One region of the Psychrobacillus sp. NPDC096426 genome, then DNA from elsewhere that is predicted to be linked to it. Evidence: riboswitches for the same ligand, from Rfam matches in the RefSeq annotation. Region 1 holds a riboswitch; each other region holds the start of a gene.
The links. Region 1 has a riboswitch for lysine ahead of ACIQYS_RS01270 (aspartate kinase). Riboswitches for the same ligand answer to the same signal wherever they lie in the genome.
Positions count from the first base shown of each region.

Region 2: another riboswitch for lysine. It lies ahead of ACIQYS_RS06840 (transporter substrate-binding domain-containing protein); the one in region 1 lies ahead of ACIQYS_RS01270 (aspartate kinase).
Region 3: another riboswitch for lysine. It lies ahead of ACIQYS_RS13410 (hypothetical protein); the one in region 1 lies ahead of ACIQYS_RS01270 (aspartate kinase).

Region 1 covers NZ_JBIWEX010000001.1:250,229-260,352, forward strand. Annotated here, with positions in the region: gene rph (ribonuclease PH) at 1-11, opposite strand, end outside; gene racE (glutamate racemase) at 83-880, opposite strand; gene ACIQYS_RS01235 (MarR family winged helix-turn-helix transcriptional regulator) at 890-1,348, opposite strand; gene ACIQYS_RS01240 (helix-turn-helix domain-containing protein) at 1,423-1,647, opposite strand; gene ACIQYS_RS01245 (acyl-CoA thioesterase) at 1,713-2,162, opposite strand; gene sdhB (succinate dehydrogenase iron-sulfur subunit) at 2,365-3,141, opposite strand; gene sdhA (succinate dehydrogenase flavoprotein subunit) at 3,144-4,901, opposite strand; gene ACIQYS_RS01260 (succinate dehydrogenase cytochrome b558 subunit) at 4,950-5,561, opposite strand; gene ACIQYS_RS01265 (YslB family protein) at 5,853-6,266, shown strand; gene ACIQYS_RS01270 (aspartate kinase) at 7,199-8,419, opposite strand; lysine riboswitch at 8,512-8,691, opposite strand; gene uvrC (excinuclease ABC subunit UvrC) at 8,749-10,124, opposite strand, start outside.
Region 2 covers NZ_JBIWEX010000006.1:72,846-82,969, reverse strand. Annotated here, with positions in the region: gene ACIQYS_RS06885 (2,3-diketo-5-methylthiopentyl-1-phosphate enolase) at 1-99, shown strand, start outside; gene ACIQYS_RS06880 (2-hydroxy-3-keto-5-methylthiopentenyl-1-phosphate phosphatase) at 105-770, shown strand; gene ACIQYS_RS06875 (methylthioribulose 1-phosphate dehydratase) at 767-1,384, shown strand; gene ACIQYS_RS06870 (1,2-dihydroxy-3-keto-5-methylthiopentene dioxygenase) at 1,400-1,933, shown strand; gene tatC (twin-arginine translocase subunit TatC) at 2,155-2,910, shown strand; gene tatA (twin-arginine translocase TatA/TatE family subunit) at 2,936-3,139, shown strand; gene ACIQYS_RS06855 (TraB/GumN family protein) at 3,185-4,351, opposite strand; gene ACIQYS_RS06850 (amino acid ABC transporter ATP-binding protein) at 4,952-5,686, opposite strand; gene ACIQYS_RS06845 (amino acid ABC transporter permease) at 5,705-6,457, opposite strand; gene ACIQYS_RS06840 (transporter substrate-binding domain-containing protein) at 6,521-7,363, opposite strand; lysine riboswitch at 7,490-7,674, opposite strand; gene ACIQYS_RS06835 (purine-cytosine permease family protein) at 7,951-9,354, shown strand; gene ACIQYS_RS06830 (bifunctional metallophosphatase/5'-nucleotidase) at 9,754-10,124, shown strand, end outside.
Region 3 covers NZ_JBIWEX010000015.1:12,233-22,356, forward strand. Annotated here, with positions in the region: gene ACIQYS_RS13355 (DUF3231 family protein) at 1-456, shown strand, start outside; gene ACIQYS_RS13360 (NifU family protein) at 1,075-1,308, opposite strand; gene ACIQYS_RS13365 (YuzD family protein) at 1,392-1,724, shown strand; gene ACIQYS_RS13370 (NAD(P)/FAD-dependent oxidoreductase) at 1,806-2,873, opposite strand; gene ACIQYS_RS13375 (YuzB family protein) at 3,001-3,237, shown strand; gene ACIQYS_RS13380 (TIGR01457 family HAD-type hydrolase) at 3,258-4,022, opposite strand; gene ACIQYS_RS13385 (DUF86 domain-containing protein) at 4,009-4,470, opposite strand; gene ACIQYS_RS13390 (DUF3055 domain-containing protein) at 4,556-4,822, shown strand; gene ACIQYS_RS13395 (YutD family protein) at 5,724-6,065, opposite strand; gene lipA (lipoyl synthase) at 6,084-7,016, opposite strand; gene ACIQYS_RS13405 (Na+/H+ antiporter NhaC family protein) at 7,132-8,247, opposite strand; gene ACIQYS_RS13410 (hypothetical protein) at 8,354-8,644, opposite strand; lysine riboswitch at 8,736-8,919, opposite strand; gene yunB (sporulation protein YunB) at 8,965-9,738, opposite strand; gene ACIQYS_RS13420 (bifunctional metallophosphatase/5'-nucleotidase) at 9,778-10,124, opposite strand, start outside.

The DNA.
Region 1 (10,124 bases):
GTTCTATTCATAAATTTCTCCTTTTATCTATCCTTCACGCAAAAGAAGACCCCGTTATTTAAGGTTTCTCAAGCTAACAGGGTCATTTGAATGAAATTGTTCGTACATCTGCATTCGGTAATTCTAACCATTTTTCCACAATCATTTTAAAGATGGACACGGATCCAGTCGTATAAAAAACTGGTGTTTTTGGTTCTTTTACTGGATGATGCATCTGATGATAATTTAAATACTCCACTACATCTTGGGCTGTCTCTTCGGCAGAGGAAAGTACTTTTACATTGTGTCCCACTGCCTCTTCAATATGCTTTTGTAGTAATGGATAATGTGTGCATCCTAGTATAACCGTATCAAATTGCTCTTTTTTTAGTGGTAATAATGTTTCCATTACCATATTCCTCGCAAACTCGCCTTCATATTCATTACTTTCAACGAGTGGAACAAATGTTGGGCAAGCAAGGGGAATCACTTTACTCGATGTATTTAAAGCAGCAATCGCCTTTTCATAAGCTCCACTTTTTATCGTACCGCTTGTACCTAGTACTACGATTTCATTTTTCTTAGTTGCTTTAATCGCTGCTCTTGCCCCTGGAAAAATAACACCAATTACAGGAAAAGGCATTTTTTTACTTAATGAATTAAGCGCTACTGCAGTTGCTGTGTTACAAGCAATTACAAGCATTTTTATATTCATATTGGCCAGCGTCGTTGCGAGTTGCCATGTAAATTTTCGCACCTCTTCGCTTGATCTTGGTCCATACGGGCATCTTGCTGTATCTCCTATATAAATTATTTCCTCATTAGGTAAATGTCGCATAATTTCTTTTGCAACTGTCAATCCACCTACTCCAGAGTCTATAACACCAATTGGGGCTTTCACGTTAATTCCTCAGTTCTTTTTCATCTCTTGATGTAATTTTTCTAATAAGATCGATAAATTCGCTACTTCTTTTTCGTCAAACTCACCGAGGATCTCTTTTAAATATTGCTGTCTCTTATCAATAACCTCTTCAATAATACGTTCACCTTCTGAGAGTAAATGTATACGCACAACACGGCGATCTTGCTCATCTCTAACACGTTGAACAAGTTCACTTCTTTCCATACGGTCGATTAAATCAGTCGTTGTACTAAAAGCTAAATACATTTTATTGGAAAGATCACCGATTGTCATGTCTCCAAGCTCTAAGAGCCACTGAAGGGCTACAAACTGCGGCGGTGTTATCGTATAAGCATTTAATATCTGGCGGCCTTTTTGCTTAATAATACCCGATATATGTCGAAGCTCTTTTTCTAAAAAAGCAACATCTTCTTGATTATGTTCCATACTTCTTATCTCATCTGCCATATAATCCTTCACTCCTCAAAACAATACTTCTTATTTATTGTGACGTGTTCTGAGGAAAATGGCAAGGATTCTAATTAGTTCAACGATAATTCACCTAATCTTAATAGTTCCACAATTGCTTGTGACCGGCCGGATACTCCTAATTTTTGTATCGTATTAGAAATATGATTTCTTACCGTTTTTTCACTAATTGATAACTGAATTGAAATTTCTTTTGTAGAATTATCTTCTACGAGTAACTGAAAAATTTGACGTTCTCTGTTCGTCAATATTGATCGATGCTGATTGTTATCGTACAATGCCTTAGCCCCCTATCCACTCTCCTTCTAACGTATGTAGCATCAGGATAGTAGGTGACGGCTAGTTAGGGCTGTTTTCGAAAAACTTCTCGGTCCTCTTCGTTCCATTTAGAGGCTTTTCCCGTTTTTTTATCAATTTGCACCACAGTACCCCGACCAGTAAAGACAGTTTCGTCTTTTTCGTTTTTAGCCATATAATGAATATCAACGGACGAAGAACCAATCGTACCAGCTTTAACATAAATCCGCAGTTTTTCGTCAAAGAATACTTGTTTGACATAATCACATTGCAAATCCGCAACAACTGGAATCTTTTCACCTTTTGGATTCAACCAGTCGTTCATAAGATTTATATGCTTAAAGTACTCGATACGTGCATATTCAAAATAAGCAAATGTAACAGTATTATTCAGATGTCCGTACATATCCGTTTCGGAAAAACGTACACTTACTTCTGAATAAAAAGAAAATTCTTGTTCCCAACTTGCAACATCCTCTATGTAACTAGCTCGCATGAAAACCATCCCCCTAAAAATGAATATCTATTCACTTATTGTATCAGAGAAATAAAAAATCTGCATAGAACATTATATTCTAAGCAGATTTTAGCGCCTTGCCTGTCGGAGGCCTGCAGGATGCAGGTCATACAGTCGTTGCTACACGAGGTCGCGAACTTAGACTGTATTCCTCTAACATAGGCGCTTTGGCATTTCTATATTAGTCAACCATATGGTCGCTTCCGAAGAAGTTTTTGAACATTTGAACTGTTGTATCACGGTTTAATGCAGCAATAGAAGTTGTTAAAGGAATACCTTTTGGACATGCAACAACACAGTTTTGTGCGTTACCACAGTTTGCAAGGCCTCCATCTCCCATAATCGCGTTTAAACGTTCATCTTTATTCATCGAACCTGTTGGATGTGCATTAAACAAACGTACTTGTGAAAGTGGAGCAGGTCCCATGAAGGACGCGCCGCTATTTACGTTTGGACATGCTTCCAAACAAACACCACAAGTCATACATTTAGAAAGTTCATATGCCCATTGACGTTTACGTTCTGGCATACGTGGTCCTTCACCAAGATCATATGATCCATCGATTGGAACCCATGCTTTTACTTTTTTCAATGAGTCAAACATACGAGTTCTGTCTACTTGAAGATCACGAACAACCGGGAATGTTTTCATTGGCGCCAATTGAATCGGTTGCGTCAATTGATCGATTAATGCAGAGCAAGATTGTCGTGGTTTCCCATTAATAACCATCGAACAAGCTCCACACACTTCTTCTAAACAGCTCATATCCCATGTTACTGGTGTAGTCGCTTTTCCGTCCGCATTGACAGGATTTTGACGAATTTCCATTAGGGCAGAAATAACGTTCATATTAGGGCGATAATTCACTTCGAACTTTTCCCAATATGGAGTAGATTCTGGTGTATCTTGACGAAAAACTTCAATTTGAACTTTTTTTGTTTCAGTTGCTGTTACCATGATTAATTTTCTCCTTTCGTAGAATAATCACGTTTACGAGGTGCAACTAGAGATACATCGATTTCTTCATAATGAATAACTGGAGCTCCAGTTGCTGGATCGAATTTTGCCATTGTTGTTTTCATGAATTCTTCATCATTACGTTCTGGGAATTCTGGTTTGTAATGCGCTCCACGGCTTTCATTACGTTGAAGTGCACCAATCGTAATAACACGCGCTAAATATAACATATTTTTTAACTGACGTGTAAAGGATGCGCCTTGGTTAGACCATTTTTGCGTATCATCCATATTAATGTTTTCATATCTTTCCAGTAACTCTTGGATTTTCTTATCCGTAGCCTCAAGTTTGTCATTATAACGAACTACAGTTACGTTATCCGTCATTAGCTCTCCCAATTCTTTATGAATTAGGTAAGCATTTTCCGTACCTTTCATTGCTAACGTTTTGTCCCACTTCTCTTGCTCAAGTTTAACTTCAGCTTCAAAGATAGCATCGTCCATATCGATCGCATGCGTTTTTAGTTTACTCATATATTTAACTGCGTTAGGTCCGGCAACGCTTCCGCCGAATACAGCTGATAATAAGGAGTTTGCTCCTAGACGGTTCGCACCGTGTTGAGAGTAATCACATTCACCTGCAGCAAATAATCCAGGAATGTTTGTCATTTGATCTTCATCTACCCAAAGTCCGCCCATTGAATAGTGAACAGCCGGGAAAATCTTCATCGGAACTTTGCGAGGGTCATCTCCAGTAAATTTCTCATAAATTTCAATAATTCCGCCTAGTTTTATGTCTAGCTCATGCGGATCTTTGTGAGAAAGATCTAGATACACCATGTTTTCTCCGTTAATACCAAGTTTTTGGTTCACACATACATCGAAAATTTCACGTGTTGCAATATCACGTGGCACTAGGTTACCGTATGCAGGATATTTTTCTTCTAGGAAGTACCAAGGTTTTCCGTCTTTGTACGTCCAAATACGTCCACCTTCACCACGCGCTGATTCCGACATTAAACGTAGTTTATCGTCACCAGGGATTGCTGTTGGGTGAATTTGGATAAATTCTCCATTTGAATAGTATGCACCTTGTTGATAAACGATCGATGCTGCAGAACCAGTATTTATAATAGAGTTAGTCGTTTTTCCGAAAATAATTCCAGGACCACCAGTTGCCATGATAACAGCATCCCCACGGAAAGCACGGATCTCCATTGTTTTAAGGTTTTGCGCTTTAATACCGCGACAAACCCCTTCACTATCTTTAATAATTCCAAGGAATTCCCATCCTTCGAATTTCGTAACTAGACCATCTACTTCAAATCGACGCACTTGTTCGTCTAAAGCGTATAATAATTGTTGACCAGTAGTCGCACCAGCAAATGCTGTACGGTGCATTAAAGTACCACCAAAACGGCGGAAATCTAATAATCCTTCCGGTGTACGGTTGAACATAACACCCATACGGTCAAATAAATTAATAATTCCAGGAGCAGCGTCTGTCATTGCTTTAACTGGCCCTTGGTTTGCTAAGAAATCTCCACCATATACAGTATCATCTAAGTGTACTGCCGGTGAATCGCCTTCCCCTTTTGTATTTACAGCCCCGTTAATACCGCCTTGTGCACAGACAGAATGTGAGCGTTTTACAGGAACTAATGAAAATAGATCTACGTGCGTGCCATCTTCGGCTGCTTTCATTGTTGCCATTAATCCAGCTAAACCACCGCCGACAACAATAAGTTTACTTTTTGCCATGCTATTCTCACTCCTCGATTTTATGGTAGTTGAATATATGAAAAGTTCTTATACAAATGCTAAAAGAGCTTGTATACCAACTACGGATAACGCTAAGAAGATTACTAATGTTACATATGTAGCAATTCGTTGTGATTGTGGTGATTGTGTAATTCCCCAACTAACTAAGAATGACCAAATACCGTTAGCTAAATGGAATGTTGCAGCAATTACTCCAACGATGTAAAAACCTAACATCCAAGGGTTTGATAAAATCTCCGCCATCATGTTAAAATTAACTTCTTTTGCACCGATTGCAGCTTGAAATCTTGTCTCAAATACATGCCATGCGATGAAAACAACAAGAAAAATTCCAGTAAAACGTTGTAAAATAAATAAGTAGTTGCGTAGCGTTCCGAATCTTTGTGGATTGTTTTTAGCGGTAAATGCAATATAAATACCGTAAAAAGCATGGAACATTAAAGGTAAATAAATGATAAAAATTTCCAAGAAAATGACAAATGGAAGACTTCCCATAAAACCAGATGCTTTATTAAAAGCTTCTTCTCCTCTAGTAGCAAAATGGTTTACTACTAAATGCTGCGCCACAAATAATCCCACTGGAATAATTCCTAACAAAGAATGTAAGCGGCGCCAATAAAATTCGCGATCTTTCGACAAAACAGTTACCCCCCTCAAGTTTACATTTGCTCGATATGAAAACTATAGTAATAGAATAAAAGATTTCATATCTTGTTCACATCATCATGTTACGAATTTATGACATATCCATTGTACTCTCATCATTTTAGAGCGTCAAGGTATCTTTAGACTTTTCAATAAACTTCTAGATTCATATTTAAATAATGATTCGTTTATTTTTTCACAAACTATTACATTACCAACTAGAAATTATTTATGATAAAATAGACGATGATAAATGATATCACTTTTTGAAAGAAGGGTTGCTACTTGAATGATAAGGAACATTCACATGTAACTTCCTTTGGATATGAATTACTAAGAGACCACGTGCTTGCTTCTATTCTCGGAAAACATGAAAAAGATATTTTATATTGGGCTGGAAAAGACCTTGCTCGCAAGTTTCCACTTTATTCGATGGATGAAGCTATTACTTTCTTCCAAGAAGCGGGTTGGGGAACACTTGAATTAGATAAAACAACAAAAGATTCTGCGTTTTATACTTTACATACGTTTAACTTACCACAGAGTGGAAAAATGAGAAGTCACCGGTTAGAAGCTGGCTTTTTAGCGGAGCAACAACAGAAAATTGGCGGCTATTTTACTGAATGCTTCGATGAAGAACCAAAAAAAAATGGAATTGTTTCCTTTCAAGTAAAATGGGATCCAAGAGTTACCAAATAAGCATAGAATGGCTATTAAAGTCATTCTATGCTTTTCTTATTGTCCAAGAGTTACAATGAATGCTCATAAGCAGTTTGCTTACAAACATTTTTAAAGGAAATATCATAGTGCAATTTCGCAATATTACATGGATAGGATAATTCGCCACATTATAGAGATAATGCGTCGTATAGAGCTCTATTAGGTAACCGCTATGATTTTCGCTTCAGGTGGACGCTTTCCGCCGGGTAGCGATGATCCATCACCGCCGCTAACGCGTACGTTGTGATGGATCATCTACCTCACTCATCCGGCCGGAGTCGCCACTTTACGCTTCAATCAATGGTAATTTCTTGCTAATTTGGCTTCTGCAGTTAGCAGTGAGATCCATTACACCAAATATTTATTTACCCTAAATAGAAAATGCTGTCTACAAATTAGTAGGGCATTTACTGCATTTACTAAAATAAAGGCTTACATTCAGCCGTTTATTGAAGTGGATCCTCGTATTCATCGTCGTATCCCTTCAAGTAAACCTGTTGTTTTCTGAGTTGGTTGCTTTCAGCAATTAGTTTGTTCTCATGCTAGTTTAGTTGCTATCCGAATATAACTGGTTGCTTTCAATGAACGGTTTATTTGCCTTAATCGCTATTTTCTGGACACACACATTTGAAAAACTGCATAATAGTTAGTTTTAGCAAGTCATTACTGATAAGTAAGCAAATTTCCGTGGATTGGAGCGGAAGGGCGGCGACTCCGGTGGGATCAAATGAGACAAATGAGACTTCACAACGTACGGGAAGCGGCGGTGAAGGCTCATACCCTACGGAAAGCGGCCGCCCTGCAACGGATCTCCAAGCGGTAACTAGCTACTACATATTATTCCTATTTTGTGCAACGCAAATAAGAGTCGTAACAATGTCACGACCCTTGAAGCTGGATTTCTTGTTCCGTTATTGCTTAATGGCCAAGTCAAACTCATCATGCAATGCATTAGCTGCTTCTATCATATTATTTTGAGGAATAACGACAGAAACTTTTATCTCTGATGTACTTACCATCTTCACCGGAATATTCTCTTTACGAAGTCGATCGAACATTTGAGCAGCAACCCCTGGATTAGAAACCATTCCAGAACCCACAATGGAAACTTTTGCTAATCCTACTTCAAAGTCAGCAAATGTAAAACCAAGTGCTTTTTTATGCGTTTCTAAAACGGTAATTGCTTCTGCTAACGATTCTTTTTTAATAGAGAACGAAACGGCAGGTCTTACTCCATCTACAATGGATTGTACAATAATATCAACGTTAATATGATTTTCTGCAAGAGTCGTAAAAATCGATGCTAATGATCCATTAAATGGTACATCATACTCAATTGTTAGTCGCACAATATCCGATTCAAACGCTACCCCTCGAACTACTAAATTATTTTCCACATCTACTTCCTCCTTTAATACTGTTCCTTCATCTTCTCCATAACTAGATCTAACTCTAAGTGGTATTTTATAGTTTTTTGCAAATTCTACTGCTCTTGGATGGAGTACTCCAGCACCTAGGTTCGCAAGCTCCAGCATTTCATCATATTCTAATTGTTCTAGCTTTCTAGCATTTGTAACGTACCTTGGATCCGATGTAAATACCCCTTCCACATCGGTATAAATATCACATACGTCCGCTTCAATCGTCACTGCAATCGCGACTGCAGTCGTATCTGATCCGCCTCTTCCAAGGGTTGTTATTTCTCCATTACTAGTAACTCCTTGAAAGCCCGCGACGATGACAATTTTACCTTCTGTTAATAATGAATTAATTTTAGTATCATCCATTTTTTCCACTCTTGCATTTTTAAATACATGATCCGTTACTAGTCCCGCTTGCCAGCCTGTTAGAGAAACTGCATCGAAACCTAATGTATTTAACTGGATTGCAAGTAATGCCATCGTCACTTGTTCACCTGTAGATAGTAACATGTCCATTTCACGTTTAGATGGATTGTCCGTTATTTCATTCGCTAAATTCACCAACTCATCTGTGGATTTTCCCATAGCTGATACGACAACAACGATATCATGTCCTTTTTCTTTCTCTTTACCTATTCTTTTTGCCACATTTGCAATTTTTTCTGTAGTTGCCACAGAAGAACCACCGAATTTCATCACAATTTTACTCACGCATATCTGCTCCCTTGTTTATCTGTAAGGATTAAAAAATGCTTTCCACATATTGTGAAAAGCATTGTCTCATACACGGTCAAATAATGTCCATGTGAGATAGCCCTCCAGAATACTGAATTCTGACAATTCTACATTTCTTCAATGCAGAACCAACCTAGAATAGGAAAAGCTATTCTAGGTTTCGGCAAATGACCCTTTCGTTTAGCGATCAACGGATCCTTTCATCCTCCCGCTAAGTACTCTTGTCAATTCGCACCTCTATCTTCACTTTATGTTAGTGAATGTTAAATTGTATCAACCATAACACAAGAAAATTCAGAAGACAATCACTTTTTCTGAAAATGTTCAAGCATCGTTTCTGCTAGTTTACTAGAAAGCCCTGCTTCAATAAATTCTTCCTTCGTCGCGACCTGCATTTTCTTGATCGATCCGAAGTGCTTTAATAATATTTTTTTTCGTTTTGGACCTATTCCTTCTATTCCGTCTAAAGAGGAAGCAATCGTATGTTTCCCTCTTTGTTGACGATGGAATGTAATAGCAAATCGGTGCACTTCATCTTGTATACGCTGTAGTAAATAAAATGCTTCGCTCGTCCGCTTCATCGGAATGATGTCAATTGGATTTCCGTATAGAAGCTGAGACGTTTGATGCTTTCCATCTTTTGCAAGTCCAGCGATAGGTATTTCTAATCCTAATTCGTCTTCTAAAATTTCACGAGCTGCTTCTATTTGACCTTTTCCACCATCGATAATAATTAGATCAGGTAAAGGTAAATTTTCTTTTAATACACGTGTATATCTTCTGCGAATTACTTCTCGCATCGCTCCGTAATCATCATGCTTTGCAGCAGTTTTCGTCTTATACTTTCGGTAATCCTTTTTATATGCTTTTCCATCTACAAATACAACCATGGCTGAAACAGCGTCTGTACCATGTATATGAGAGTTGTCGAATGCCTCCATTCGGTTTGGAGTTGCAATTCCCATTAAGTTACCTAGCTCCTCCACTGCACCTATCGTCCGCTCTTCCTGTCTTTCGATCAAATGAAACTTCTCACTTAAAGCAAGTACCGCATTTTTCTCCGCGAGGTTTACTAAGTTTTTTTTCAATCCTTTTTGAGGAGTAATCACTTTCATTTCTAATAATTCAGAAGCTAATTGTACGTCCGTATTATTAGGTACGTACACCTCTTTAGGTTTAATATGTTCTGGTTTTGCATAAAACTGGCCTAAAAATGTTAAAAACTCTTCTTCTGGATCACGATACAAAGGAAAAAGCGAAACATCCCTTTCAATTAGTTTTCCTTGTCGAATAAAAAATACTTGGACACACATCCAGCCTTTATCAACTGAATAACCAAAAATATCCCGGCTCGTAAAATCGTTTATCGTAATTTTTTGTTTTTCCATAACCATTTCAATATTGGAAATTTGATCCCTATATTCTTTTGCCCGTTCAAATTCTAGATTTTCTGCCGCTTCGTTCATCTTTTTAGTTAATTCTTTTTTGACATGTGTAAAGCCACCATTTAAAAAGCTCGTAATTTCATCTGTCATCTTTTTATATGTGGAATCCTCTATTTCCTTTACACATGGAGCAAGGCATTGCCCTAAATGATAATACAAACAAACACGATCCGGTAATTTCGCGCATTTTCGCAATGGATATATTCGATCTAATAGTTTTTTTGTCTCATTAGCTG
Region 2 (10,124 bases), on a different contig from region 1:
TTCAGACAAGCCGTGGAAGCTGTCCTAGCTGAAATTCCGCTTTCAGAAGCGGCAAAGCAGCATGTTGAACTCAAATCAGCAATCGAATTATGGGGGTAAGCATAATGAAAAAACTAGTCATCTTTTGCGACTTTGATGGCACGATTACGACTCAAGATAATATTATCTCTATTATGAAGCAATTTGCTCCTCCCGAGTATTTGCAGATCAAAGAGAATATTCTGGGACAAAAGCAATCGATTCGTAAAGGTGTCACGGATATGTTCGCACTACTTCCTGTTTCACTGAAAGATCAAATTACAACTTTTTTGCTAGAACAAGCACAAATTCGCGAAGGTTTTGCTGAATTTGTTTCTTATACAAAACAAAACAAAATTTCGCTTTATATTGTGAGTGGCGGAATCGATTTTTTTGTGAATCCAATGCTTGAGCCGTTCGGACCGTTTTCCGATGTTTATTGTAACGAATCGGACTTTTCGGGGGATACGATACAGATTAATTTTCCACATGGATGCGATGAGCAATGTACAAACAAAGGCTGTGGCTGCTGTAAGCCATCTATTATTCGCAGGCTCCAAGACAGTGATGCATTAAGCGTTGTCATTGGAGATTCTATAACAGATCTAGAAGCTGCTAAATTAGCAGACATCGTCATTGCACGAGATTTCCTGATAGAAAAATGCGAAGAACTTCTTATTCCATATGAACCGTTTGAAAGTTTCCATGATGTCATAAACATAATAGATGCAAAATTAGGTGTAGAAATATGACAGCACTTCAAAACAAATGGGAAGAATTAGCTGACATTAAAGACGAACTAGCCGCAAGAGATTGGTTCATGGGGACTAGTGGGAATTTAGCGATAAAAGTGAGCAATCATCCACTACACTTTTTAGTGACAGCTAGTGGAAAAGATAAAAAGAAGCGGACAATGGAAGACTTCTTACTCGTAGACACTAATGGACTTCCAGTTGAAAAGACCGATTTAAAACCATCTGCAGAAACATTACTGCACTGTGCCATATACGACAAAACATCAGCTGGATGTAGTCTTCATGTACATACAGTGGCGAATAATGTTATTTCTGAAATATATGGTGATGAGGGAAAAATTGACTTTCAAGGTCAAGAGCTTATTAAAGCTTTTGGTTTATGGGAAGAGGATGCGTTGCTCTCTATCCCTATCATTCCAAATCACGCGCATATTCCAAGCCTGGCAGAAGAATTTTGTTACCATATACATGCTGATAAAGGAGCCGTACTAATACGAAACCACGGTATCACTGTTTGGGGAAAAGACGTTTTCGAAGCAAAGAAACTATTAGAAGCCTGTGAGTTTTTATTTCAGTATCAACTAGCACTACTTCAAATAACATCAAAATAAGAGAGGAAGATTGAAATGGCTATCATTAAAATTCAGGGAACAAATGAAACAATTGAAGCACAAAACGAGGTTGCAGCATTTTTAGAAGATCAAGAGGTTGTTTATGAACATTGGGATATTGAAAAGTTACCGGTACACCTTCGTGAAAAATTTGATCTAAGCGATGCAGAAAAAGTGGAAATTCTACAAGCTTTTCAAACGGAGATTGATGACATTTCAGAACGTCGTGGCTATCAAGCATCCGATATAATTTCGTTATCTGATTCTAATCCTAACTTAGATGAACTTTTGAAAAACTTTGAACGCAAGCATATTCACACAGACGACGAAGTGCGCTATATTGTAAGCGGCCATGGCGTGTTTATCATCCAAGGAAAAGATGAGCGTTTCTTTGAAGTACATTTAACACCTGGGGACCTGATTTCTGTTCCTGAAAATATTACGCATTACTTTACACTTTCGGAAGATCGTAAAGTAGTTGCAGTTCGAATCTTCGTCACAACAGAAGGCTGGGTACCAGTTTACCAAGACGAAGTTGCTCAAAGCTAAATCAAAAACTCCTAAATTGCCGTATAAAGCAATTTAGGAGTTTTTTATCAATTATTAAGTAAATAGCGGGTACTTTTATTTACAAATTCACTGGAAAGAGTATAATGTGAAGGTGACGTAAGTCTATATTACTCACTGTAAAATCTATTTTTGACTAAATGAATTCTAATAAAATAAAAGCAAACTTCACTTTGTTTGAGAAGATGGGGTGGTAAAACCTAATGACACAAGAACCAGAATTGACACTTGTCGAACATTTAACAGAACTACGAAAAAGGCTTATCATTGTAGCAACAACATTTATCCTTTCACTTGCATTAGGATTTTGGCTTGCTCCAAAGACATTAACTTTTATAAAAAAACAACCTACAGCCGCCCATGTTGAATGGAACGTGTTTGGTTATACAGATGGTCTTATGATTTATGTTAAATGTGCTCTAATTTTAGCTATTTTAATCACTTTACCCATTGCAATGTATCAAATCTGGTTATTCGTAAAACCAGGTTTATTGGAGAAAGAAGCACAAGGAACAATTTTCTTTATACCCGTTTCGTTCTTTTTGTTTTTAGCAGGGATAAGTTTTAGTTATTTTATTCTTTTTCCTCTTATGTTGAACTTTATGTCTAGTATCAACGATTCTATAGGAGCTTTAGAAACTTATGGAATGCAACAATACTTTACATTTATGTTTAACTTAATTATTCCTGTAGGCATTGTTTTTGAATTGCCAGTTATTATTTTATTCCTAACAAAGTTGGGTATAATAACACCAGATCGATTGAGAAAAATGAGAAAGGTTTCATACTTTATACTAGTAGTAGTGGGAGTTTCTATCACACCACCAGACTTTATCTCTGATTTTATCATCGTTGTTCCATTACTATTACTTTTTGAAATAAGTATTCTTGTTTCTAGCTGGTCGTATAAAAAACAACTAGCAAAAAGAGCACTTGAGGAAGAAAAATTAGCAAAATAACCTATTATTCGAGGAGGAACATCCCATGCCAAATATCGGTGTACCAGGGTTAATCATCATTTTAGTTATTGCTTTAATCGTTTTCGGACCTTCTAAACTACCTCAATTAGGTAAAGCGGTAGGACAAACGTTAAAAGAATTCAAAAACTCTACAAAAGATATCGTGGATGAAGTAGCAGAAGAATTTAAGTTAGACGACAAAGAAACAGATACTAAAAAGAAAAACTAATACGAAAAGCCAGCTATCCTTTGGAATAGCTGGCTTTTATGATTTTTAAAAATTTTTAAAGAATAAGCGAATAACATCTGCGCCGCCTAAGAGTGTACCTAAAGATCCAACTAAATTAGTTAGAACGACTACTAATAAAATACGTGTAACTTTATTACGCCAAAAACCTTTTATCGTAAATACATCTTCCGAAAGAGTTTCAAAGTCCCCTATATTAGGACGACGAATATATGCTTGCACAATCCCTGATACCCAACCAGATGCTATTAGAGGATGTAATGTAGTAATTGGTGCTGCCACAAAAGCAGATAGTATAGCAAGCGGATGTGCCAAAGCAATAGCCGCTCCGATAGCTGCCGTAGTACCAGTCCACAGTATCCAACTTAAAGCTTGATCTAACCCAGCAGTAGGGTTGGCTAAAAAGGTGTAAACAACAATTGCGATAAGAAGGACCGGTATTGCCCATCCTATAATCTTAGGCACAATTGATTTGGGAGGTATCTCGACCAACGCTTCTAGGTCATGTTCTTTGTGTATTTCTTTCGTGATACCCGGGACATGAGCAGCCCCTAATATAGCAACTATCTTATTTCCTGGAGCATCTTTTATTTTTTGAGCTAGATATTGATCTCGTTCATCAATTAAAGGAGTCTTTAACTTAGGGAAAGATTCCGTAAATTCAGCAAGAACGGCATTTAACGTATCTTGCGTTTTCATTTTTTCTAGTTCTTCTTCTGAGATTGTTTCCTTGCTAAAAATACTAAAGATTACTCCGTTAAGTAGTTGTGCTTTCCCCATAAATCCAAGGTTATGCCAAATCCGAGAAAAGGTGATTTGAATATTGCGGTCTGCAAGCACTAGCTCTGCTCCCGTTTCTTTAGCAGATTCAATCCCTTGAATCATTTCTTGCCCAGGTTTTATCTCAAATTGCTTTGCTAAACGATTTTGGAAAGAGGATATTGCTAGATTCATCAAAAGCAATGTGGCTTTCTTTTCTTTAATCACTTTAAAGATGTCTGTTTCTTTCCACTTGCTTCCTTCCATCACCGATTGATATCGTTGGTCATCTAGTTCTATACAGACAGAATCTGGTCTTTCTGCTTCAATTACTTCTTTTACTTGTTCTGCACTTTGTTTAGATACATGCGCTGTTCCGATTAATATTATTTCTTTACCGTCTAAGTTTATACGAGTAATATTCTCTTCTCTCACAAGTTTCTTCCTTCGTTGAGTATATTTCTTTTACACAAATTCTTGGTAAAAGACTGTCTATTATTAATAATGAATTAGTTGGGCGTAAATTTCAATTATGTTTTACAATTAATATAGAAAAATGAATAATAACAAGTAGACAGTGTAGGGATAATACGTCTTAAGGAGATTACCGCTAGGATTTCCGTGCAGGGCGGACGCTTTCCGTGGGGTGAGTGATGAGCCTTCACCGACGCTTGCGCGTACGTTGTGAAGTCTCATCTTACTCACTTGATCCCACTGGAGTCGCCGCCCTTCCGCTACAATCCAGTAGAGCTTGCTATTTACTTAGCATACTAGCAGTAAGAAATATTACGCATTATCGGGAAGAGTCTTCACTATGAAAATAAGCCGAATATTTTTGCCGCAGCGCGCCGGGCCGCATGAGCCGCAGTCATGAGACCCACTCGTGTGCAACACGAGTTGGCTCATGCAAGGTGCGGCAAGTGCGAAGGCTAGCGGTCATCTTAAGGCGCATTATCCCTAAAAGGTTACGTACTTTTTTTCTATAAAAAAAGACATCCGTTTACGATTCAACATAAATGGATGTCATATCCTTTTTTACTTTAATGTACGTTTTAAAAACTCTCTCGTACGTTCTTGTGTAGGATTATTGAAAATTTGCTCTGGGCTTCCTTCTTCTGCAATAACTCCTTTGTCCATAAACACGACACGGTCAGAAACTTCTTTCGCAAATTCCATCTCATGCGTAACGATTAACATCGTAAGCCCTGACTCAGCAAGTTCCTTCATGACTTTTAGAACCTCTCCTACCATCTCAGGATCCAGTGCCGATGTTGGTTCATCAAATAACATCACGTCTGGTTCCATCGAAAGTGCACGAGCGATTGCCACACGTTGCTTTTGCCCTCCAGATAGCTGGTTTGCTTTTGCATTTACGTATTGATCCATCCCAACGACCTTTAAATAATTCATCGCTATTTTTTCTGCTTCTTCTTTAGAACGTTTTAACACTTTTATTTGTCCAACGACACAATTGCTCAACACATTATGGTTGTTAAACAAGTTAAACTGTTGGAAAACCATCCCTAACTTTGTACGATAAGCGTGGATATCGTGTTTGTCGTCTAAAATATTTTCACCATTGTAAATAATTTGACCACCACTTGGTTTTTCTAATAGATTAATACAACGAAGAAGCGTGGATTTACCAGATCCAGACGAACCGATGATACTAACCACTTCTCCTTTGTTTACAGAGAAATCGATGTCTTTTAGTACTTCACGTGCTCCAAAGGATTTGCTTAAATGTTGTATATCAATTACTTTTTCCATTATTGCTCCTCCTTCGTCTTAGCTTTCTTTCGTATTTGTTAAAGCTACTTGTGCCGGTTGACCAATCATGCTGTAGTTTTCCGGTCCATCTAGTTTTCTTTCAAAATAACGTAGTATTAATGTTACCGTGAACGTCATAACGAAATACAAAATACATGCTACGAAAAATGGTTCAAAGTATTTGAAACTCATTCCCGCAACTGTTTTAGTTTGGAAATATAGTTCCGTTACCCCTATTACATTTAGTACAGAGGTATCTTTAATATTAATGATAAATTGGTTGCCTGTTGCAGGTAAAATATTTCGAATAACCTGTGGTAATACAACGTGAAGCATCGTTTGTACATGATTCATACCGATTGCTTGAGCCGACTCAAATTGACCTTTATCAACAGAAATCACTCCACCACGGACTATTTCTGCCATATACGCTCCTGTATTAATGGATACAATAAGGATAGCTGCTGCAGTTCGGTCCATATCTACTCCAAACGCCATTGCGGACCCATAGAATATAACCATCGCTTGTACAATCATTGGTGTTCCACGGAAAAACTCTATATAAACTGATAGAATAATATTGACTATTTTTAATAAAACTCTTTTAACTTTTCTCTCAGGTGTTGGTATTGTACGAATAACACCTGCTAATAAACCGATAATCGCACCGATGATTGTACCTATTATGGAGATTAAGAGTGTCATACCTGCTCCGCGAAGAAACAGTGGCCAATTATTAATAACCATCGTTATAATCCACTCAATACTCATACTTTCACTCCCTTATATATCAAAACCGACTGCAATAAGTCGCAGCCGGTTCGCTCGTCTTCATTATTGAGCAGCTGGTTGATTTAGAATTGCTTTGTCCATGATTTCTTGACGTTCTTCTTCCGAAATCTTTGCCAATACTTCATTTATCTTGTCCGTTAATTCGCTACCTTTTTTAAGACCAACTGCTACTGCTGTTTCTTCTTCATCCGCAACAAATCCATCTGTAAATTCAACCATTGCAAAATTTTCATTTGCAGCGGAAGCACTAATACCTTCCGGACGCTCGGATACATACCCGTCAATCACACCTGATTCCAAAGCTACACGCATTGCAGAGAAATTATCAGACGCTGGTTGTTTTTGGACACCTTTGATTTGATCAATAACACCATAGTGGGAAGTATTCAATTGACCAGTGATTTTCGCTCCACTAAAGTCTTGAATAGATGTAGCATTTTCATATGGTCCGCCTTTTTTAACAATCATTACAAAGTTCGATGTGTAATAATTATCAGAGAAATCGATTGACTGTTTGCGCTCTGCCGTTGGTGACATACCTGCAACAATTGCATCTATTTTACCTGACTGTAATGATGGTACTAATCCATCCCATTCTGTTTTGACAACAACTAATTCTTTCCCTAAACCTTCTGCAATCTTTTTAGCGATTTCTACATCGTATCCACCAGCGTATTCTGCGTTTCCAGAGATTTTCACTCCACCGTTTGCATCGTCAAGCTGAGTCCAGTTAAACGGTGGGTAACCAGCTTCCAAGCCAACTGTAAATGTATTATCACTTTCTTGTGAAGAAGATCCCGTTTTTTCTGTATTATCCGTTCCACATGCTGCTAAAAATAGCACGACAGATATGAATATTGTTAATAATGCTAATTTGTTTTTCACTTGTATTTCTCTCCTTTTATTTTTAGTTTATGTTTAAAAACAATAAAAAAGGACAACCTACAAAAAAGATCTGAGATGAACTCAGGTCGCAATTTGTATAGTTGCCCTAAATCCTCTACTTTACCCAAATGAGATAGCACACCACGATAAACCGGGACGTTTAAAGTGGACAGTCCTGCAATTGTTCACTGCAGACCCAGCATGTAATACGGAGAAATATTTACAAACTTCGGCGATATTTCCTTCTCCCTAGCATCATTGCTTCTCAAACTCCACTAAGGACTAATAAATATCGCGCCTCTACCTCACTGTTTAAGTGAGGTTGTATTTAATTATTGTTCATAGTCTACAACATCAGGTACTATGTGTCAACCGGTCTCCCCTCAAAAATTCATCCAATATTTTACTTTTAGTGAGTATTATTTATTGTTTATACTACGTAAAATTAGCTATAAACTCCCCCTCTTTTAACACTTAATTTGATAAACCCTTGCTTTTTCTGGTATTATAGAGGATGAATGAATTGGGATACGAATATATAAACAAAAATGGAAGTCAAATTTATATACAAAAAGGGAGTTGATATTATGGGATCTGTCCAAGTCGCAGATCACAAAGTGTCAGAAGAAATGAAAGATGATTACTCACTAGACAGAGTGCCAAGAGATCAGAGAAAAGCAGGTTGGTTTAGTATTACTAACATCACTTTTGGTATCGCAACGGCAATTTTTTATTTTCAAATGGGAAGCGTTATGGCACTCCAATTCGGAGCCATCAATGCCATCATATCCTCCATATATGCGATAATCGTTGCTGGTATACTCGGAACATTCATTGCTTATCTTTCAGCAAAATCCGGTATGAATGTCAATTTATTATCTAGGGGTGGAGGTTTTGGTTACATAGGTGCATCGTTAACCTCATTCATTTATGCAACAAACTTCATCATGTACTGTGCATTTGAAGGTCTAATTTTAGTTTCCGCAGTTCACACCTTTTTCCCCGTACTACCAGAATGGGCTCTAATCATTTTCTTCGGATTAATCGTTATTCCATTAAATTGGTTTGGAGTCAAACAGCTCGATAAACTACAAAAGTGGTCATTGCCGATTTTCGTTATTTTTTTAGTGGCTGCCATTATTATGTCATTCTACAAACCTTCCGTTTATGATGGAGCTTTTTGGACATATATGCCAGAAGGTGTCCAAATGGGTGGACAAGCTTTATTGCTTTGTATCGGAATGCAACATGGAATAATGGGTCTTACAGCATTACTATCATCGGATTACGCACGTTTTCTTAAACCAAAAGATATTAAATTTGGATCTTTAGCCATTGGGTTTGTTCCCCAAATTTTCTGCTTTGGCGTAATGGGTGGACTTGGTATATGGTTTGGTGTTCGTTTAGGTGAACCAAATCCAGGTGTTTACATCGTTCTGCTTTTAGGTATTGGTGGCGTGTTATTCACGATGTTAACGCAATTACGAATAAACGTTACAAATATATACAGTAGTTCCTTATCCCTTGCTAATTTCTTCGAAAACATTTTTAAATTTACACCAGGTAGACGCTTTTGGGTAGTTGTCACTGGATTAGTTGCGATTGGCTTAATGCTTTGTGGTATTGTAGATCATCTAGATACGGCGATGACGTTCCAAGGAGTCTTTTTACTTGCTTGGGCTACTATATTAGTTACCGACGCAATGATTGTGAAAAAGCTATTAAAAATTGGACCACGTTATTATGAAGCTCGACACGAGTTTTTATATAAATGGAATCCTGTTGGAGTCGTTTCTCTACTTATCTCTAGTGGATTAGGAACGATAGCTGCATTAGGATATATGGGATCATTTTTGCAAAGTACCGCGGCATTTTTTGCAGCGATCTTAGCATCTATACTTACGGTTATTTTAGCAATTTCTACTAAAGGAAAGTACTATAGCAAAGGTGAAACCCCTACAGACATTCCTAAGGAAGATTACATTGCTTAATAGGTAAAAATAGATTACCTCTTTAACTTCTATTAACCAATCGATCAGCCCGCCATTCATTTTCTCGACTGATTTCCATGTTGCCTTTTTGACGAGGCATTTGATTCGTTTCACGCTATATGCACACTTCTTTTGGTGAAGCTGTGTTTATAGTATGCTGGTCATTTGATTGGTTTTTCATTCGTAGTTCCTCCAACCTATATACCTCAACATTTTTCCACATATATAAAGAATCGAGTAGCCAGCCTAAGATAGGTTGGCTACTCTTATTTACTTTTAATTCTTCAGACAAATTTTTACCGAGATATTCACTGTAAATTTTTTGTAAACCAAGCAAGTTTCCTTCAAAACTTTGTTATGATGAATGAAACTCTCTATAGAAAGTGGCGAAAATGATTCATGAAAAAAATAACGATACTGCAAACAAGCGATATTCACGGTAGTGTCTATCCTATAAACTATGGAAATAATGAAAACGCAAATGTTGGACTAGGGAAAATAGCGTCAGTCATACATCGGGAACGCCTTATAGATGACCAATTAATCCTGATCGATAATGGAGATTTAATCCAAGGAACGCCTCTAACCTATTATTATGTTCAATTTTTACAAGATCTACCTAACCCAATGATTAGTCTTTTAAATCACTTGAAATACGATGCGTCGGTTATTGGAAACCATGAATTTAACTATGGCATGGACGTATTAAACCGTGCGATAGATGAATCCAACTCCCCTTGGTTATCCGCAAACATTGTAGATGAACAATC
Region 3 (10,124 bases), on a different contig from region 1:
TTCGGTATCTGGACAAATCTGGCTACAAACAATGGATTGATAGCTGCTTATCAAACATTTTTTAATCACACAGGTGATAAGGAATTAGAAAAGATTATTGAAGAATCAATTCAATGTATGAAAGATGAAAACAAGCAACTAGAAGTAATATTAAAAATAAATGGTATAGCACTTCCTCCTGCACCTCCTGAACGACCGGTTGCAAGAATAGAGGACATTCCTCCTGGTGCAAGATTTAACGATCCTGAAATCAGCGCTTCACTTTCAATGAATATAGCTGCAGGTTTAGTTGCTTGCAGTCAAGCTATGGGAATGTCAATTAGGGAAGATATCGGTTTAATGTATGGTCAATTCCATCTGAATAAAGCTCAACTAGGTGCCAAATTGTTACGATTGAATAAAAGTAAAGGTTGGCTTATTCCTCCACCACTACATGTAGATTTTCCTGATAAGTAACTAAAATACCTATTCAGAAATGAGGAACTATACTTGTATTATTACAAAGAGGAACTCATAAAAATTATTACATCAACCAGATCCTGAAGCTGCACGTGTGATGCAAGAGATTTTGGGTGGTCATTAGAAGATTCTCACCATATTTAGTTTTCAGCCATCCGGTGTATCCATTGGCATACTTTTTCCAAGGGGAGTGGCTTTAGCCTTTGTTCTGCTGACTTCAACTGAGCTTCAGACCCCATAATCTGTCCACATATTAGTGCTTATAACAAAACTTGTCGCACTGCTGCGTTTGTTTAAGTGCATTCCTTCACAATCTCTGCGCTTGTTTTAGTATAAATATTCAGAAAACCTTATAACTTAAAAGAAGAAATGATAAACATTCTATTTATTGGTAAATATTATTAGATCAAGCCGCACTAATAATTAATACCAAAATGTAAACATACACCAGTTGTTGTATCCCAACAATTCGAATTACATTATGCTATAAAAATTTTAATAAAAATATAAGCAAATCCCCAAGTAAGAATAAAAATGACTATCAAATCGGCTTACAATTTGATAGTCATTTTAAATTACATTTTTAATGTTTGTTATTGGCCCTGCTGAATCAAGTTAAAATACTTGCTCTACTTCTACTACTCCAGGTACTTCTTCTAAAAGAGCGCGTTCAATACCTGCTTTTAATGTAATCGTTGAACTTGGGCAAGTTCCGCAAGCTCCAAGAAGGCGTAGTTTTACAATACCGTCTTCCACGTCTACAAGCTCACAATCTCCCCCATCACGTAGTAAAAATGGGCGCAATTTATCTAAAACTTCTTGAACTTGTTCATTCATTGTATCAGTCATATCTATCGACTCCTTTCATTATAATCATTATAATATCAGTAAGGGAAAAAATCCAATAAAGAATATGAAGGAGCTAAACGTCGATGAAACCTCAAGCGTTAAATATAGAAATTTATGGAGCGGATATAGTGTGCGCCAGTTGCGTAAATGCACCATCCTCCAAGGATACTTACGAATGGCTTCAAGCAGCAATTGACCGTAAATTTCCAACAAACGAAGTAACGTTTACGTACATTGATATCGATCAGCCAATTGAGAATAATAGACAACAAGATATAGCAAATCGAATCGTAGAAGATGAGTTTTTCTACCCACTAGTGATGATTAATGAAGAAGTGATCGGTGAAGGTTATATTCAACTAAAGCCAGTATATGCTGCACTTGAGAAATATGGGTATGTAAGTGAAGCAGAATAATGGAGTAAGGAAGTTCAATTGATGGTTCATTATTCAAAAAACTTCGAAGCAGTTTTTTTACATCGCTTCGAAGTTTTTTTGTTATCCATTATGTCGCTTATACATCCATAGCAACCCTGATTTCATCAGTCTTGCAATACGACCTGTAACGGAAATATCTGCCATGTAAGCGAATCCTTGCTTTTTCCCAAGTGATCCCATAAAACCTTTTAGTTTAATGTCAGGCATTTTGTCAGGGAGTGGTAGACCTCTCCAGCGAGCTTGTAAAACTTTTACTATTTGCTCCGCTTGTTCTTCCGCTAATTGAGCACTTGGTGCAAAAGGAAGAGATGCACAATCCCCAACAACGAATACATTCTCATAATTCGGCAAATCATGATATTGCGTTAAAATAACACGACCAGAATTATCTTTTTCACCTGGTAATGCACGCACTGTAGCTGCTGGTTGAATACCTGCAGTCCACACCACCACATCTACTGGAATAACCTCTTCATGATTATACAATTTGTTTGGTTCTACTTTTGTTATATTTGAGTTACTTACTACTTCTACATCGTTCGAATCAAACCACTTTTGTACATAATTACTCAAGCGTTCTGGAAAATCTCTTAAAATACGTGGACTACGATCGAATAATTTAATTCTTAGATCTGGACGACTCTCCCGAAGTTCACTAGCTAACTCTATTCCACTTAACCCTGCACCAACGATACCAACAATGGATCCCGCAGGAAGTCCACCAATTTTCGTGTATGTGTCACGAGACCGTCCGATCGTTTGAATGCTAAACGTAAACTCATCTGCACCAGGTACGTTATGGTACTTATCTTCACAGCCCAGCCCAATAACAAGATCATCGTAAGAAATCGCTTGACCATCTGCTAATAAAACTTGTTTGCCTTCTACATCAATTTCTGTAATTTCCCCATACTTAATCATTAATTTATCACTTTCTGGAAATCCAACTCGAACTTCATGATCTGAGGTTGTCCCTGCTGCTAATGCATAAAATTCGGTTTTCAAGCTATGAAATGGTGTTCTGTCTATTAAGGTGATTTCTACATCAAGTGGTAAATTATTTGGCAACATTCGCGACAAAATTCGCATATTACCATATCCTCCACCTAATAATACTAATTTTCGCATAATAATCTCCCTCATCTCTCAATGTCATCTAAAATTATAAATGATTGTGATGGTTTTCACAAGAGAGCTTCTAAATTGACGTATCCCGAAAAAAAGAGTAGCATGACGTTGTAGTGAGGTGACAGCTATGAATCCTATGGTTGAATTTTGTATAAGCAACCTTGCAAATGGTTCTCAAGAAGCTTTTGACATTTTAGAACAAGATCCTAACTTAGATGTACTTGAATATGGCTGCCTCAGTCATTGTTCATTATGCTCCGAAACTTTACTTGCAATCGTAAATGGAGATGTTGTCGAAGGGGATTCTCCAGAAGATCTTGTGAAAAAAATATATGCATATATTGAAGAAAATCCGCTATTTTAATAGTGGATTTTCTTTTCTTTTTACTTTATCCATTCATGTAAAGACTCTAAACAATAAGTCGGTTGCGAGGGTTTCATTTGAACTTCCTCTGTTCGAGTTACCCCACTATTCACATGCGCTGTATGAATGCCCATATGAATACCAGTTAAAATATCCGTAAGATAATTATCACCTATCATAATCATCTCTTCATTTTTATACCCGTATTTCTTTTGGATAAACGTTAGCATATATGGTTCTGGTTTACCCATAAATATTGGCTCTACACCAGTAGAATATTCTACTAGTTTTGTAAAAGCACCATTTCCCGGTACTAATCCTCTTTCATCTGGAAAAGCATGATCCCCATTTGTCGAAATAAACGCCGCTCCCGCTCGAATAGAAAGACATGCGGTTGCAAGCTTCTCATAAGTAATAGAGCGGTCAATTCCCATCACTACTACATCTGCAATATCTTCTGACCGCGCTACTTGCTTCGCGTCCAACGCATCTTGTAATCCACTCTCTCCGATCATAAACACCGATTTCTTAGGAAAATGTTCCTCTATATAATTCGCAGCCGCAATGGAAGAAGAAATAATATGATCTGTGTCCACATGAATATCCATCTTCCCTATTTTTTCTTGCAGTTGTTTCTGTGTCATTGACGAATTATTCGTTACAAAAAAAGGGTCGATACCGTTATTTTGTAAATAATGAACAAAATCCACCGCTTCCTTAATAGGGGTTTTTCCTTTATAAACCGTTCCGTCCAGATCCAAGAAATAAGCTTTATAGTTTAACATTCGAATCCTCCGGTAAAAAAGCAGAAACTGGTCCCAATTCATGGACTAAATAATTCTCAACTTGCGTTGGGAATTGCTTTAAGAAAGATATATTTGATACAAGTATATTTTCAAGTTTTTTATGATCTACTGCATAAAATTGACGTACTAGCTCTTTTCTATATTCAATTACTTCTTTTAGTGGGGCATCCATCTCATGTGGAATAACTTTTTCATCTGTTAAAATGTCGATAATATCATCATAACCACCTGGATCACGCATGATAAAACCATCAATCATCGAATTTCCAACATCAATAATGGACTCAATCATATTATGACCTACACGTTCTAAAGCTAATTTAGAATGTTCATCTGCATGCCAGTCTGTATTACCTTCTATTAGTGTTAACAACTTCTTCATATGTGCGATTGTCTCAGCAATTTTTTTTCGATCTACAAAATACATTGGAAAGCCTCCTGAGTCATGTTCAGTTGATATATACCTCTAATCTATAGTACCATAATTCGTAGTCAGGAAGGAGTGTCACAAGATGGAGCGATTTTTTTTATACGATGATGTGGAAGATACAAAAACGAGGTTCGTTGGTTTTACAGGAGATTCACAAAGATATGATTTAGCTATTTTACAAAGTTCCCGCTTTTTTGGAAAAGTGCTTGTAATGGATATTCAATATGGTAGAGCAGCAATACTTGGACCAGATGATTTAGAAGAACCAGGCTATTTAGAGCATGTTTACAATAGATCAGAAGTAGAAGCAGAAGAATTAAGAGATTATTTAAGAGAATTACTAAACTAATAAATTAAGTGCCTCTTTTTGCCAGCGAGAGCTTCTAGAAAGCTACTATCCCATAAAACGAAGACTCAATTTTTATCGTATCGCATTATAGGGATAATGCGTCTTAGCAAGTTGAATAAAAATGTCCGCAATGATTTTCGCTACAGTGCGGACGCTTTCCACGGGGGAGCGATGAACCTTCACCGACGCTACGCGTGCGCTGTGAAGTTTGATCTGTCTCACTTCATCCCGCTGGATTCGCCGCCCTTCCGCGAAAATCAAAGGAGCTTGCTGACTAATTAGTTTCTCGCTTTATAAACCAAAAGTTTTATTAGAATCAAAGAGTAAAATCTATTATTAGTAAGAATCTCGTGAAAATTTATCCAGTAAGTGGATAAGAGCAACAAACTGATCTTTAAAAGCAACTAGTTCTATAAGGGAAGCGACCATTTCCCCTATCAAAGAGTTTACCTAATAGGAGACGACCATTAATATTACGAAAATATACATTATATATTAATTCATAACATAGTGAAGCTCATGTTCACTTTCATATAGTGATAGATGCCACTCTTGCCTTCGTTCAGCGGGTTCTAATATTTCTTTTTGTTTTGTTTAGCTGAACGCTAATTAGCTAGCATATTTGGGTGATTGCAGCGGAAGGCGGCGACTCTAGCGGAGGCCAACAGGATGTTGGTCACGAAGGCGTTGCCACACGATGTGGCGCACTTAGCCTTCGTTCCTCTGGTGAGCAAATGAGACATCACAACGTACGCGCAAGCGGCGGTGATGGCTCATCGCTCACCCGGCGGAAATCGCAGAGGTCACCTGATAAAGCCATTTAAGACACATTACTCCTATTACGAGCAAAAGAGAATATTTTGCTTACCAAATGTAAAGTATTAAAAAACCTAGAGGAAGATCATAAATGATCCTGCTCTAGGTTTTCTTCTATTGTTTCATCTATTACGGTCGTTTTTACTTTCGGTGCAACTCCCGTTTTTTTGATCAGAAAATACGCACAGCCAAAATTACAATACTCATACAAATAATCTTTCATTGTACTAATTTTCGTATCAAATGTCGCTTTATGATTTCGATCTTCAAAAAATCCTTTTAGACGAAGCTGACCATATCCCCAGTCTCCCATAATATAGTCATACTTTGAGAGAATCTCGCTATATCGGTCCAAAAATGCATCTTCTTTAAATGCATCTCGGTAATTTTCTATTAGTTCATATGTAAATCCTTCTGCAACTATCATTCCATCACCACCCATTAGCTATTCCTTCGTAGCTAGAAGTTCCTCGCCTTGCGCTTGTCTTTGTTTTGCAGCGGCGTTTACTTGCTCATCCGCGTGATAACTACTTCTTACGAGCGGTCCTGCTTCACAATGAGAGAACCCTTTACTCATTGCAATCTTACGTAATTCACCAAACTCAGCAGGTGAATAATATTTTAGTACAGGTAAGTGTTTTTTCGTTGGTTGCAAATATTGGCCTATTGTCATAATATCTACGTTGTTAGCACGTAAATCGTCCATTACTTCTAAAATCTCTTCATACGTTTCCCCTAAACCTAACATTAACGAAGATTTCGTCGGGATGCTTGGTTGCATCTCTTTCGCACGACGCAGTAGTTCAAGGGAGCGATCGTATTTTGCTCTTGCTCGAACTCTTGGTGTTAATCGACGTACCGTTTCGATATTATGGTTCAAAATATCTGGTTTCGCATCCATGATATTTCGGATATTTTGTTCAATACCTCCCATATCAGAAGGTAATACTTCAATAGTTGTAAATGGATTTTTACGTCGGATTGCTCGAATCGTTTCGGCAAATACTTCTGAACCACCGTCTTTAAGATCATCACGAGCAACAGCTGTAACAACTACATGTTTTAAATTCATAATGACAACTGAATCCGCAACGCGTTCTGGTTCTGCTAGATCTAATTCGTTTGGTAGACCTGTTTTAACCGCACAGAAACGACAAGCACGTGTACAAACTGCTCCTAAAATCATAAAAGTAGCAGTTCTTCGAGAACCCCAGCATTCATGAATATTTGGGCATTTTGCTTCTTCACAAACTGTATGTAAATTATTATCACGCATTAATTTTTTTAGACCTTTATAGTCTTCATTCGTATTTAGTTTAATTTTTAACCAATCTGGTTTGCGTTGATGCTCTGATTTCGTAGGCTTACAAGATGTCATTTACAGCGACCCCATTCTTTATAAACTAACCACACTGTTGTCAATGTACCATATTATTAGAATTCAAACAACCTTCTGAACTCAGAATATTGGAGCAAAAAATGGGGTTCAATAGTTAACTATTTGCTTTTATATCACTCTTATTTTTTGTATTCCAAATGATGAATAGTGCTATAATAATAGCCACCACAGAAAGCATTCCTACTATTACCGAGCCTGTCAATCCTAAAACTAGATAGCCTATTGCCGCAATGATTGCACTAATAATCGCATAAGGTAATTGTGTCATCACATGATCGATGACATTCACCCCGGCTCCCGTTGCAGACATAATCGTTGTATCTGAAATAGGTGAACAATGATCTCCAAAAACGGCTCCTGCTAAAACTGCTGAAAGAACCGGTAATAATAATGCTGGCTCTATCTCCATAATAATACTAGCTCCTATTGGAAGCAAAATTCCGAATGATCCCCAAGAAGATCCTGTTGCAAAAGCCATCACAGCGGTTAATACAAAAAGCAAAAATGGAATGACTCCTACTGGAATATTATTATCCATTACGATTTTTGCTAAAAATGCTCCCGTTCCTAGCGCATTAATAAGAAACGACAATGACCACGCAAATATTAAGATAAAAATAGCAGGAAGCATTGAACGAATTCCTGTAACGAAAGCTTTCCTTACTAAACTAAAATTAGCATCTGGATTTTTATTAAACTGGCGTACATACAGTGCAATAGCTAAAATCGTTGCTATTAAACCACCGAGCATTAAAGAAAATGGAACATCTGTAAATTCAAAAATGACAAACAGATTAAGTATGTATCCCGAAAGTTTAAAACCTGTCCATAACATTGCAACTAACGTTACAACGATTAATGCAATAATCGGCAATACTAAATCTATAACTTTCCCATAATGATTAGTTGGAAAACTTCCTTGTAGATCTCCCGGATTAGGTTTACTCAAATCATACAGTTCTCCTGTTTCGAGCGCTTTTTTCTCATGCTTTTTCATTTCAAATAAATCAAAATCGGTCCAAGCAATAAAAAACACAATAGCTAACGTTGCAACCACATAAAAGTTCATCGGAGCCATTAACATAAATGCCTCAAGTGGTGTGTATGCAGTTACGGCATGTGTCGCAAAAATAACACCGATCTGACTGATTAAAAAAGCGCCCCAACTAGAAACTGGCGACACGGTGCGAATCAGTAATAGGTCTTGCAATTTGTCCAACTGCTAACGCATTAAAATAATCATCAACAAAAATAATAATACCTAAAAACGCTGTAAGTAATTTAGACCCTCGGCGAGTTCGAATCCTTTTGACCGCCTATGCAGCAAATGCAGCGCTACCTCCGGATAAACTAACAAATGCAGTAATTACACCAAGCAATAAGATAAAGAGTAAAATATAAATGTTAGAAGCATTTATCCCTTCGTCCCAAAAAGAAGTTTTAAATGATTCCCATAGCAGTATTAAAGTATCCACCGGAGCAAAATTCTTTACGAGTAATGCTGCGGTAACAATTCCAACACCAAGGGATAATATCACCCTTTTTGTCAGAAGCACCATTATAATTGCTAATAACGGTGGCAATAAAGAAAAAATCGTATTTTCCAAAACCTGTTCCTCCTCAAAATATAAAAAAGCCAACCTACATATGCACTAGGTTGGCTTCCACTATTGAATTTAAGCATAAAAATGATTATTTATCCTTTGTAGCTCATCATTTATACTTTTCATATAAATGACAGTGTTATTCTTTTTTAAAATAACCCCAACTAAATATCGTTTGACGAACCATACATAGCTTCGGCAAAACTTCCTTTCGTATACGATTATAAGCGTCATCTTTCCGTATAGTACTATTAAGCTCTGCAGCCTCTACCTATTATTCATTTTCTCTATTGTAACAGTTCTTTCTGTCTTTCCTGGATTTTTTATTTTTCAGGCAATGGAATCGGCACTTCAATGGACGGAGCAGTTCCGTTTCCACCTGTATAAATATGAGGAACTTGCCCTTGCACTAATCCCATCGCAACAGGAATATTTTGTTCGACAACACTCATTTTACTAGCAAGCGGGACAATAATTCGGACATTTACTTTAATATGAATACTTACTTCTACATAGGCATTATTAATTCCAAATTCCGTTATTGTTGGTACTACGTTCGACTGCACATTTCCAATTACATGAAATCGAATCGGAATTTTTGGTCCTAAGTTACCGATAAGCGGGATGTTCGTCGCCTGCCCCATCGGTACAAAAAACACAACTCCACCTTGATCTTCCATCGTTTGTTTGTCATATTCAATATCATCCAAATAAGGTAGACTCGATAAATTTCCTTTTTCTGCTTGCTCTAGATGGGCTTGAACCAAACTGTTCGTATCCGATAAAACACGATTAATAATTTCTGTATTAAATTTCGTCGTTACCATATTGGTGCTACCATTTGTTGATGGTACTTCCTCGATAATATCGTTTACATCTAAAACGTTCGCCGTTCTTGAGTTAATTGCTTTACTAATTACCATTGATGCAATTTTATTTGTTTGCACTTCCGCATAATCTAGATATGTGGGCGTCAACCGTTTATTAACAACATAAAATACACCAGCAACTGAAAAGATGAAAATCGCTATTAGTATAGCTAGTTTCCGCTGAGCAGTAAAAATGGTTAAACGCTTTTTTTTTCGATAGAATAGCAAAAAATCCCCCTTATTACTACTATGTAATAAGAGGGGTCATTATGATTGACTTAATAACTGATTGCCGTACCATTTTACTACATCTCGTATTAACTCTGGCATATAGTATTGTTTCGTCGCATATTTGAAGGAAGGAAAAAAATAACCAAATGTGAACATATCGAGTGTAGCAAGCGTATACACTTTTTTAAGTAGCAACGCTTCCCCACCTATAAATATGTTACCTTGCTCATCTTCCATCAGTTGCTCAAAAATAATTGCTCCCAAGTATTTCCCTCTAAATCCGAGCCCCTTTACTTCCAAACGTGGCCATTTCTCGTTTTTAGATTGCTCGACAATTTCCAATAATTCTGCGCCTGTTAATGTTATGACGCAAGGATTAATTG